Regions from separate parts of the Comamonas piscis genome, predicted to be linked through region 1. Evidence: predicted binding sites of a transcription regulator. Region 1 holds the regulator's gene; each other region holds the start of a gene.
What was found. Region 1 encodes NrdR, which represses ribonucleotide reductase genes. Its sites were predicted from a motif close to CACNANATNTNGTG; they were not measured.
Positions count from the first base shown of each region.

Region 2: a site for NrdR is predicted at 1,633-1,646, ahead of nrdA (class 1a ribonucleoside-diphosphate reductase subunit alpha). Genes of this name have one in related genera too.
Region 3: a site for NrdR is predicted at 1,605-1,618, ahead of HS961_RS06605 (ribonucleoside-diphosphate reductase subunit alpha). Genes of this name have one in related genera too.

Region 1 covers NZ_CP058554.1:3,649,034-3,652,308, forward strand. Annotated here, with positions in the region: gene glyA (serine hydroxymethyltransferase) at 1-1,094, shown strand, start outside; gene nrdR (transcriptional regulator NrdR) at 1,115-1,606, shown strand; gene aroC (chorismate synthase) at 1,691-2,794, opposite strand; gene HS961_RS16530 (CoA transferase) at 2,843-3,275, opposite strand, start outside.
Region 2 covers NZ_CP058554.1:3,097,605-3,100,879, forward strand. Annotated here, with positions in the region: gene nrdA (class 1a ribonucleoside-diphosphate reductase subunit alpha) at 1-1,474, opposite strand, end outside; tRNA gene HS961_RS13945 (tRNA-Pro) at 1,971-2,047, opposite strand; tRNA gene HS961_RS13950 (tRNA-Pro) at 2,193-2,269, opposite strand; gene infA (translation initiation factor IF-1) at 2,379-2,627, opposite strand; gene HS961_RS13960 (EVE domain-containing protein) at 3,084-3,275, shown strand, end outside.
Region 3 covers NZ_CP058554.1:1,491,467-1,494,741, reverse strand. Annotated here, with positions in the region: gene HS961_RS06615 (sigma-54-dependent transcriptional regulator) at 1-657, shown strand, start outside; gene ampD (1,6-anhydro-N-acetylmuramyl-L-alanine amidase AmpD) at 669-1,292, shown strand; gene HS961_RS06605 (ribonucleoside-diphosphate reductase subunit alpha) at 1,701-3,275, shown strand, end outside.

The DNA.
Region 1 (3,275 bases):
TGACCAACAAGTACGCCGAAGGCTACCCAGGCAAGCGCTACTACGGCGGCTGCGAATTTGTCGATATCGCTGAGAAGCTCGCGATCGACCGCGTCAAGCAACTGTTCGGCGCCGATGCCGCCAACGTGCAACCCCATTGCGGCGCCTCCGCTAATGAAGCTGTCTTCCTGGCCTTCTTGAAGCCCGGCGACACCATCATGGGCATGAGCCTGGCCGAAGGTGGTCACCTGACCCACGGCATGCCGCTGAACATCTCCGGCAAGTGGTTCAATGTCGTCTCCTACGGCCTGAACGACAAGGAAGAGCTGGACTACGACGCCATGGAAAAGAAGGCGCACGAGACCAAGCCCAAGCTGATCATCGCTGGCGCATCCGCTTACTCGCTGGAAATCGACTTCGCCCGCTTTGCCAAGGTGGCCAAGGACGTGGGCGCGATCTTCATGGTAGACATGGCCCACTACGCCGGCCTGATCGCCGCTGGTGAGTACCCCAACCCCGTGCCCCACGCCGACATCGTGACCACCACCACCCACAAGAGCCTGCGCGGCCCCCGTGGTGGCGTGATCCTGATGAAGGCCGAGCACGAAAAGGCCATCAACTCGGCCGTGTTCCCCGGCCTGCAAGGCGGCCCGCTGATGCACGTGATCGCAGCCAAGGCCGTGGCCTTCAAGGAAGCGCTGGCGCCTGAGTTCAAGACCTACGCCCAGCAAGTCAAGACCAACGCCCGCATCGTCGCTGAAACCTTGACCGAGCGCGGCCTGCGCATCATTTCCGGCGGCACCCAAAGCCACTTGATGCTGGTCGATCTGCGCGCCAAGGGCATCACCGGCAAGGAAGCCGAAGCCGTGCTGGGCGCTGCCCACATGACGATCAACAAGAACTCCATCCCCAACGACCCGGAAAAGCCGATGGTCACCAGCGGTATCCGTATCGGTACGCCTGCGATGACCACCCGTGGTTTCAAGGACGAAGAAGCGCGCCTGACCGCCAACCTGATCGCCGACGTGCTGGACAACCCGCGTGACGAGGCCAATATCGCTGCCGTGCGCGCCAAGGTCAACGCCCTGACCGCCCGCTTCCCCGTCTACCGCTAATCTGACTCGCGCCCGCGCCTATGAAATGCCCCTTCTGCAGCCACCCCGACACCCAGGTGGTGGAGACCCGTGTTGCAGAAGACGGCGGCTTTGTACGGCGCAGGCGCCAGTGCGGTAACTGCGAAAAGCGCTTCACCACCTATGAGCGGCCCGAAGTCAGCTTGCCGGTGATCGTTAAAAAGGATGGCCGGCGCATCGACTACGACCGCAGCAAGCTGCGCGGCTCCTTCAGCCTGGCGTTGCGCAAGCGCCCTGTATCCATCGACAAGGTGGACATGGCGCTGGAGCATGTCGAAGACAAGCTGCGCACCTTGGGCGCCCGCGAGGTGCAGACCCATCTGATCGGCGAGCTGGTCATGGCCGAGCTGCAAAAGCTCGACAAGGTGGCCTACATCCGCTACGCCAGCGTCTACCGCAGCTTTGAGGACATTGACCAATTCAAGTCCATCGTCGACGAGGTGACCACCCCGCCACCGGAGCCCAAAAAAGACGGCGTCCGTAAAAAAGACTGAGCCCACGAAAAATGCAAAAAGCGAACCCCAGGGTTCGCATTTTTATTGGGGGGCCAGCCACGGAGCCAGCCAACCTGCACCTTGTCAGTCTTGCGGTGCCTCAGCAGCAATCGGGCCCACTGACAGCACCACATCGCTGTTCTGGGCGCGGTGGCGCAGTGCATGGTCCATCAGCACCATCGCCAGCAAGGCCTCGGCAATCGGTGCGGCGCGGATGCCCACGCAGGGGTCGTGCCGGCCCTTGGTGATGACCTCGGTGCTGTTGCCCTCGGTATCGATGGACTCGCGCGGGCTGATGATCGAGCTGGTCGGCTTGATGGCAATGCGGATCTCGATGTCCTGCCCGGTGCTGATGCCGCCCAGAATGCCGCCGGCATTGTTGCTGCGAAAGCCTTGGGGGCTGAGCGAATCGCCATGCGTGGTACCACGCTGGCCCACGCTGTCAAAGCCGGCACCAATCTCCACCGCCTTGACGGCATTGAGGCCCATCATCGCGTAGGCGATATCGGCGTCGAGCTTGTCGTACAGCGGCTCGCCCAGGCCGACGGGCACGCCGCTGGCCTGCACACGGATCAGCGCGCCACAAGAATCGCCTGCCTTGCGCAGCGCATCCATATAGTCTTCATAGCGGGTCACATCGGCCACCGGCGCAAAAAACGGGTTGTGGGGCACATGCGCCCAGTCCTCAAACGGCAGGGCCACTTCGCCCACCTGCAGCATGCAGGCGCGGAACTCGGTGCCGAACTTCTCTTTCAGCCACTTCTTGGCTACCGCACCAGCGGCCACGGTGGGCGCCGTCAGGCGGGCCGAGGAGCGACCGCCTCCACGCGGGTCCCGGATGCCGTATTTGTGCCAGTAGGCATAGTCGGCATGCCCTGGGCGAAAGCTCTGCGCAATATTGGAGTAGTCCTTGCTGCGCTGGTCCGTATTGCGGATCAGCAGCGCAATCGGCGTTCCCGTCGTCTTGCCCTCGTAGACGCCGGAGAGAATCTCCACGCTGTCGGGCTCATTGCGCTGGGTGACAAACTTGCTGGTGCCGGGGCGGCGGCGGTCCAGATCCTGCTGGATATCTGCCTCGCTCAACGCCATGCCGGGCGGGCAGCCGTCAATCACGCAGCCAATCGCCGGGCCGTGGGATTCGCCAAAGTTGGTAACAGTAAACAGGGTGCCGAAGGTATTGCCGCTCATAGCCCGCCATTATCACTGATGCCAGCGCCCCACACAGCCCCGCAGGGCTCACCAGCGGGGCTGGTCGCTACCGGGCGGCTGCCCGGCATGGGGCCAGCCACTGGGCAGACCCTGCAGCACCGCTCTGTGGCGCACGGCAAGCAGGCGGCCAAAGCCGGTGTCCATTGCTTCCAGATAGGCCTCCGGCGGCACGACGGTTTGTGCTGAAGCAGCGGCTACCGGCCGCTGCCCCATCGCCTGCAGCCACTGCGCCACCCGCGCCAGCGACACCTGCACATGCCAGCTGCCGCCCACCGTCGCCTGCCGGTACAGAGCAGCCTGGATGCCAAAGGCCAGCAAAAAGCCCGCGCTGTAGTCCAGAATCTGCAGCGGCAGCGCCCGCAGTCCCTCGCTGCCAAATGCCTGGCCCTCGGCCACGTTGATGCCGCAGACCGTCTGCACCAGCGAATCAAAGCCACGCCGGTCGGCCCAGGGGCCGCTG
Region 2 (3,275 bases), 550 kb from region 1:
GGTACTCCAACAAGGCATCGAGTGCACGCACGATCAGGTCGGCCAGCTCTTCTAGCTCGTCGGTCGATTCCAGCGCGCCCAGGTTGAAGGCGGACAAGGTGCAGAGCGCGATTTCGCCATTCTCGTCCTTGATGTCTTCCAGCGGGCTGGTGGGCAGCAGGATTTCCATGCACAGGTTCGACTGGCGAACCGGCGCCACAGCCGGGTTGAAGGGGCTGTGGGTGTTGCAGTGGTCCACGTTCTGGATGTAGATACGGCCAGTGCTGGCACGCTCTTGCATCATCAGCGAGAACAGCTCCACCGCTGGCAGGGTGCGCTTGCGAATGGATTCGTCGTTCTCGTACTTGACGTACAGCTCTTCGAACTTGTTCTGATCGGCAAAAAAGGCCTCGTACATGCCAGGCACATCATGGGGCGAGAACAGGCTGATGTTCTGGCCCTTGATCAGGCGCTGGTAGAGCATGCGGTTGATCTGGATACCGTAGTCCAGGTGGCGGATACGGTTTTCTTCAACGCCACGGTTGTTCTTCAGCACCAGCAGCGACTCGGCTTCCAGGTGCCACAGCGGGTAGAACAAGGTGGCTGCACCACCGCGCACGCCCCCTTGCGAGCAGGACTTGACGGCCGACTGGAACATCTTGAAGAAAGGCAGGCAGCCGGTGTGCTGCGCTTCGCCGCCACGGATCTCGCTGCCCAGGGCGCGGATGCGGCCGCCGTTGATGCCGATACCGGCGCGCTGCGACACGTACTTGACGATGGCGCTGGTGGTGGCGTTGATGCTGTCCAGGCTGTCATCGCACTCGATCAGCACGCAGGAGCTGAACTGGCGCAAGGGCGTGCGCACGCCGGACATGATGGGCGTGGGCAGCGAAATCTTGAAACGCGAGACGGCATCGTAGAAGCGCTTGATGTACTGCAGGCGGCGGTCGGCTGGGTACTTGGCAAAAAGGCTCATTGCCACCAGCACGTACAGAATCTGCGGGCTCTCGTAGATGCGCTTGGTCACCCGGTTCTGCACCAGGTACTTGCCTTCGAGCTGCTTGACGGCTGCGTAGGAGAAATCCATATCGCGCCAGTGGTCGATAAAACCATTGATCTCGTCGTACTCTTCGCGGCTGTAGTCGGCCAGCAGGTGCGGGTCGTACTTCTTCAGCTCGGTGAGCTTTTGCACATGGTCGTAGAGGTGCGGCGGTTCGAACTGGCCAAAGGCAATCTTGCGCAGATGAAAGATGGCCAGGCGCGCTGCGACGTACTGGTAGTCGGGCGCGTCTTCAGAGATCAAATCCGCAGCGGACTTGATGATGGTTTCATGGATGGCATCGGTGCGAATGCCGTCATAAAACTGAATGTGCGACTGCAGCTCGATCTGGGAGACCGAAACATCGCGCAGGTCTTTGGCAGCCCAGTCAATCACTCGGTGGATTTTGTCCAGGTCGATAGGCTCAACGCGACCGTCACGCTTGGTGACTCTCATAGTGGTTGTCTGGTTCATTTGCGATGTTTCTAATGGGATAAAAGACGCAGAACCACCGGTGCGAGACGCAGCCGTCCCGCGCCAAAACGCGCCAGGCAATGCAGGCGCGTAAAGGCTGACGTGAGAGCTGAGAGGAAACCGGTGGGGAAAGCGGCGGACACTACATATGGTGTCTATGGGCTTGAGTGTACGCTACCTGTAGCGTTCTGTGCAGCAACCACATGGGCCAGATTTCTGCTAGGCAAGGCTGGATTCAGAGAAGAATGCAGCAAAATCAACGCGCATTGGATCGGTAAATATATGTATCCAGGACGGCACAGTCCCCGATCCTGGCAGGGGCATCGCGCTGCACTTTAGCTGGCCATCGCCATCTTGTTGTTCGTGCTCGGCAGCCACGGATTGCAGCGTATTCACTACTCGCCGTGAAGTTGGCTGAATACGGAGCACACAAATGAAAAACCTGCTGCACTTGCATGCAACAGGTTTTCAATAAGGATGGTCGGAGCGGTGGGATTCGAACTCACGACCCTCTGCTCCCAAAGCAGATGCGCTACCAGGCTGCGCTACGCTCCGACTAAGCCGCTATTGTATAACGTCTCGGACCCTGCAAAAGACAAAAATGATTACTTTGGCAACATTAAATCTGCGGGCACCATGGCGTGGCGCGAGCAAAACAAAAAACCTGCTGCACTTGCGTACAACAGGTTTTTAAATGGAATGGTCGGAGCGGCGGGATTCGAACTCGCGACCCTCTGCTCCCAAAGCAGATGCGCTACCAGGCTGCGCTACGCTCCGACTAAGCCGTTATTCTAACCAGGGTTTGGGCAGTGGTTTTTCGTATTTGACGATTTTTTTACAACTGCCCTGCTCGCACCAAGGCGCAACACTTGCTGCGCCCTAGCCATTAGCGCTGCGATGGCGCTGGGCCACGGCCAGGCAGGTGACGGAAAGTGATACGGCCCTTGCTCAAATCGTAAGGCGACATTTCCAGCGACACCTTGTCACCCGCCAGAATGCGGATGTGGTGTTTGCGCATCTTGCCGCCCGTGTAAGCAATCAGCTCATGACCGTTTTCCAGCTTCACGCGAAAACGCGAATCAGGCAACACTTCGGTCACGGAGCCTTGCATCTCAATCAGTTCTTCTTTAGCCATATAAGTCGACGAATCCTTGTCTAGTGGTGCATGCGCGAAAACAGATTCTCGCGATGCTGATCTGTGTGCCACCAGCAGCGGTGGCTTTCCTGGGCTCTGGGTATGTCCTTGCGGACCATGAACCCTGTCATCCCTTGCAATACAGATACGGCCCGAAATATTCGGTGCGTACCAGCCGCTCCAAGCCGCGCGGTGCCCGGCACCAGGCGCTCCCTGCGCTGTAAAAGCTTGCAAAGCTCTCTATTGTACTATGTACAGGGGATTTATGCGCAGCGCATTCATGCATAAACGGCGTAGCGTCTTCGCTGGTCCTTTCTTGTGCGTTAAGAGCGCATTGGCTGGTGCCGCTTGCCAGCGCCGCGGTAGCCGTTACCCGCACATCGCATCGGTTAGCATCACCCGCAAAGCGCCCTCGCCTTTCCCCTCCTCACAACCCAGCCCAAAAACCGCCCCACCATGAACGCTGCCCCCCGCTACTGGTTGATGAAGAACGAACCCGATGAATATGGGATCGACCAGGCGCTCGCCGCGCCTGATGCCACGATTGCCTGGGACGGCGTGCGCAACTACCAGGCGCGCAACTTTATGCGCGATGGCATGCAGGTGGGCGATGGGGTGCTGTACTGGCATTCCAGCTGCGCCGAGCCG
Region 3 (3,275 bases), 2.2 Mb from region 1:
GTCAGCGCCACCCACCGGGACCTGGGCGCCGATGTGCAGACGGGGCGCTTCCGCCAGGATTTGTACTACCGCCTCAACGTCATCGACATCTTTATCCCGCCACTGCGCGAGCGCCGGGAGGATCTGCCCGCGCTGTGCCAGGTGCTGCTGGAGCGCATCGCCCATGAGAGCGGGCAGCCCGTGCCCCAGCTCAGCACCGAGGCCCTCCACGCGCTGGCCGGCCATGCGCTGCCGGGCAATGTGCGTGAGCTGGAGAACCTCTTGCTGCGCTCGGTGGCCCTGAGCGACAGCGGCCTGCTGCACATCGAGCCCGCCCGGGCCGATACCGCATCGCCGATGCCGGCACCTGCGCAGGCCATGGTCGCAGAGCGGGCGCCGGCCTATGTGCTGCCCACTGCGCCGCTGCTGCCGCCCGAGCCGCAGGCCACAGCCGCGGTACCCAGCAGCCTGCAGCGCTTTCCGCCGCCGCAGGATCTGCCCTCCGATCTCCAGGCCTGGCTCGATGCGATTGAGCGCGACATCCTGGTGCGCGCGCTGCAGGAGTTTGGTTTTAACCGCACAGCCGCCGCCAACCGCCTGGGCATCAGCCTGCGCCAGATCCGCTACCGCATGGAGCGGCTGCAGATCCACGACCCCAGCGATGGGGTACAGCCCTAGGGCCTGAGACCATGCCCAAGCCACCGGACACCCCTGCCCACCGCGCCCAGACAGCGCCCGATCCGGCGCTGTGGCAGGACGGCTGGCTGCGCACGGCCACGCACTGCCCCTCGCCCAATTTCGGCCCCCGGCCTGTCGGCGCCTCCACCGACCTGCTCGTCGTCCATTCGATCAGCCTGCCGCCTGGCATCTACGGCACGGGCGATGTGCAGCGCTTGTTTACCAACCAGCTCGACTGGGATGCCCACCCCTACTTCCAGAGCATTCGGGGCCTGCAGGTGTCTTCTCATTTCTTCATCAGCCGCCAAGGGGTGGTGTGGCAGTTTGTCAGTGCCGACCATCGCGCCTGGCATGCCGGCCAATCGTTCTGGCGCGGCCGGCCCCGCTGCAATGATGACTCCATCGGCATCGAGCTCGAAGGCCTGGAAGGCGAGACTTTTGAGCCGGCGCAGTACCAGAGTCTGGTGCAGCTGTGCCAGCAGATCCGCGCGCAGTATGCGATCGCCTATATCGCCGGCCATGAGCACATTGCGCCAGGCCGCAAGAACGACCCCGGCCCGGGTTTCAGCTGGCCCCGGCTGCAGCAGGACCTGGCCTGGCCGGCATCGATGTTTCCCGCTTCAGTCAATCTCTAAATCGGGCTATAGCCCACCCCACTAAACAGCCCGCTTTTTCGCGCATCGGCGTGCAATTCAAGGCATACGTGCCACAAAAAACACAGCATTTCTCCACACTTGAAAAATTTTTTTGCAAGTGGAATGCCTATGTTTTACGCAGGCTCGCAGCAGGGTTCCGCCAGAAAACACACGCACAGCGGTGGTTTGCCTGCGCAAAACACCACGCCATGCGCAGTGGCCACAGTATTGCTGCGCAGCATGGCACTTTGCGCTGCATACAAAATGCACAAGGCGCCATACACTACAGGTAGTGTCCAGCGCCCAATAAAACACTACATGTAGTGTGAGGCGGTATCAAGCGGCTCAGTGATACCGGCCCTCCGCAGCGCTGCTTCTCCTGCTTTTGCACACCACAGAGAGGACATCATGAGCGCTGCTTCGCTTTCCGAGCAACAGCCCACAGCGGCGGTTGGCTCGCGCACCCTGGATGGATTCACCGTCTTGCCGGACTACCAGATCATGCGGCGCAACGGCGCAGTGGTGCCTTTCGAGCCCCCCAAGATCACCACCGCCATCATGAAAGCCTTTCTGGCGGTGCACGGCAGCCAGGGCTCGGCGTCGGCCAGTGTGCGTGAAGTGGTCGAGAACCTGACCCACACGGTCGTGCGCGCGCTGATGCGCTCCCGCCCCAGCGGTGGCACCTTCCACATTGAAGACGTGCAGGACCAGGTGGAGCTGGGCCTGATGCGCGGCGGCAACCATGAGGTGGCCCGCGCCTATGTGCTGTACCGCGAGCGCCGCAACCAGGAACGCGCCCAACTCCAGGCGCAGCACACCCCCGCCCATGCCGCGCTGCGGGTGGTGGACCAGGGCCAGACGGTGGTGCTCGATGTCAAAAAACTCCATGACCGCATCGCCGCTGCCTGCCAAGGCCTGGGCCAGGATGTTGACCCCGCGCCCATCCTGCGCGAGACCCTGCGCAACCTCTACGACGGCGTCAACATGGACGAGGTTTTCAAAGCCTCCATCCTGGCCGCCCGCACCTTGATCGAAAAAGACCCGGACTATAGCTTGGTCACCGCGCGCCTGTTGCTGCACACCATCACGTTTGAAGTGATTGGCCAGGACGTCAGCAGTGCCGACATGGGCGCAGCCTATCGCCGCAACTTTCCCGACTTTATCGCGCAAGGGGTGGCGCATGCGCTACTCACGCCTGAGATGCTGGACTTCGACCTGCCCCGGCTGGCTGCCGCCCTGCAAGCCGAGCGCGATCTGCAGTTTGACTACCTGGGGCTGCAGACCCTGTACGACCGCTATTTTCTGCATCTGCGCCAGCAGCGCATCGAGTTGCCCCAAGCCTTCTTCATGCGTGTGGCCATGGGCCTGGCGCTCCAAGAGGAAGACCGCAATGCACGCGCCATCCAGTTCTACGAGCTGCTCTCGTCCTTCGACTTCATGTCGTCCACCCCGACCTTGTTCAACAGCGGCACCCTGCGCTCCCAGCTGTCCTCCTGCTACCTGACCACCGTCGCCGATGACCTGGGCGGCATCTACGATGCGATCCGCGAGAACGCCTTGTTGTCCAAGTTTGCCGGCGGCCTGGGCAATGACTGGACCCCCGTGCGCGCGATGGGCGCCCATATCAAAGGGACCAATGGGGAGTCGCAAGGGGTGGTGCCCTTTCTCAAGGTGGTCAACGACACCGCTGTCGCAGTCAACCAGGGCGGCAAGCGCAAGGGTGCCGTCTGTGCCTACCTGGAAACCTGGCATCTGGACATCGAGGAGTTTCTGGAGCTGCGCAAGAACACCGGCGATGACCGCCGCCGCACCCATGACATGAACACCGCCCACTGGATCCCCGATCTGTTCATGCAAAGGGTCATGGAAAAAGGCCTCTGGACCTTGTTCTCCCCCTCCGATGTGCCCGATCTGCATGACCGCTTTGGCCAGGATTTCGAGCGAGCCTACACCGCCTACGAGGCCAAGGCCGCCAGCGGCGAG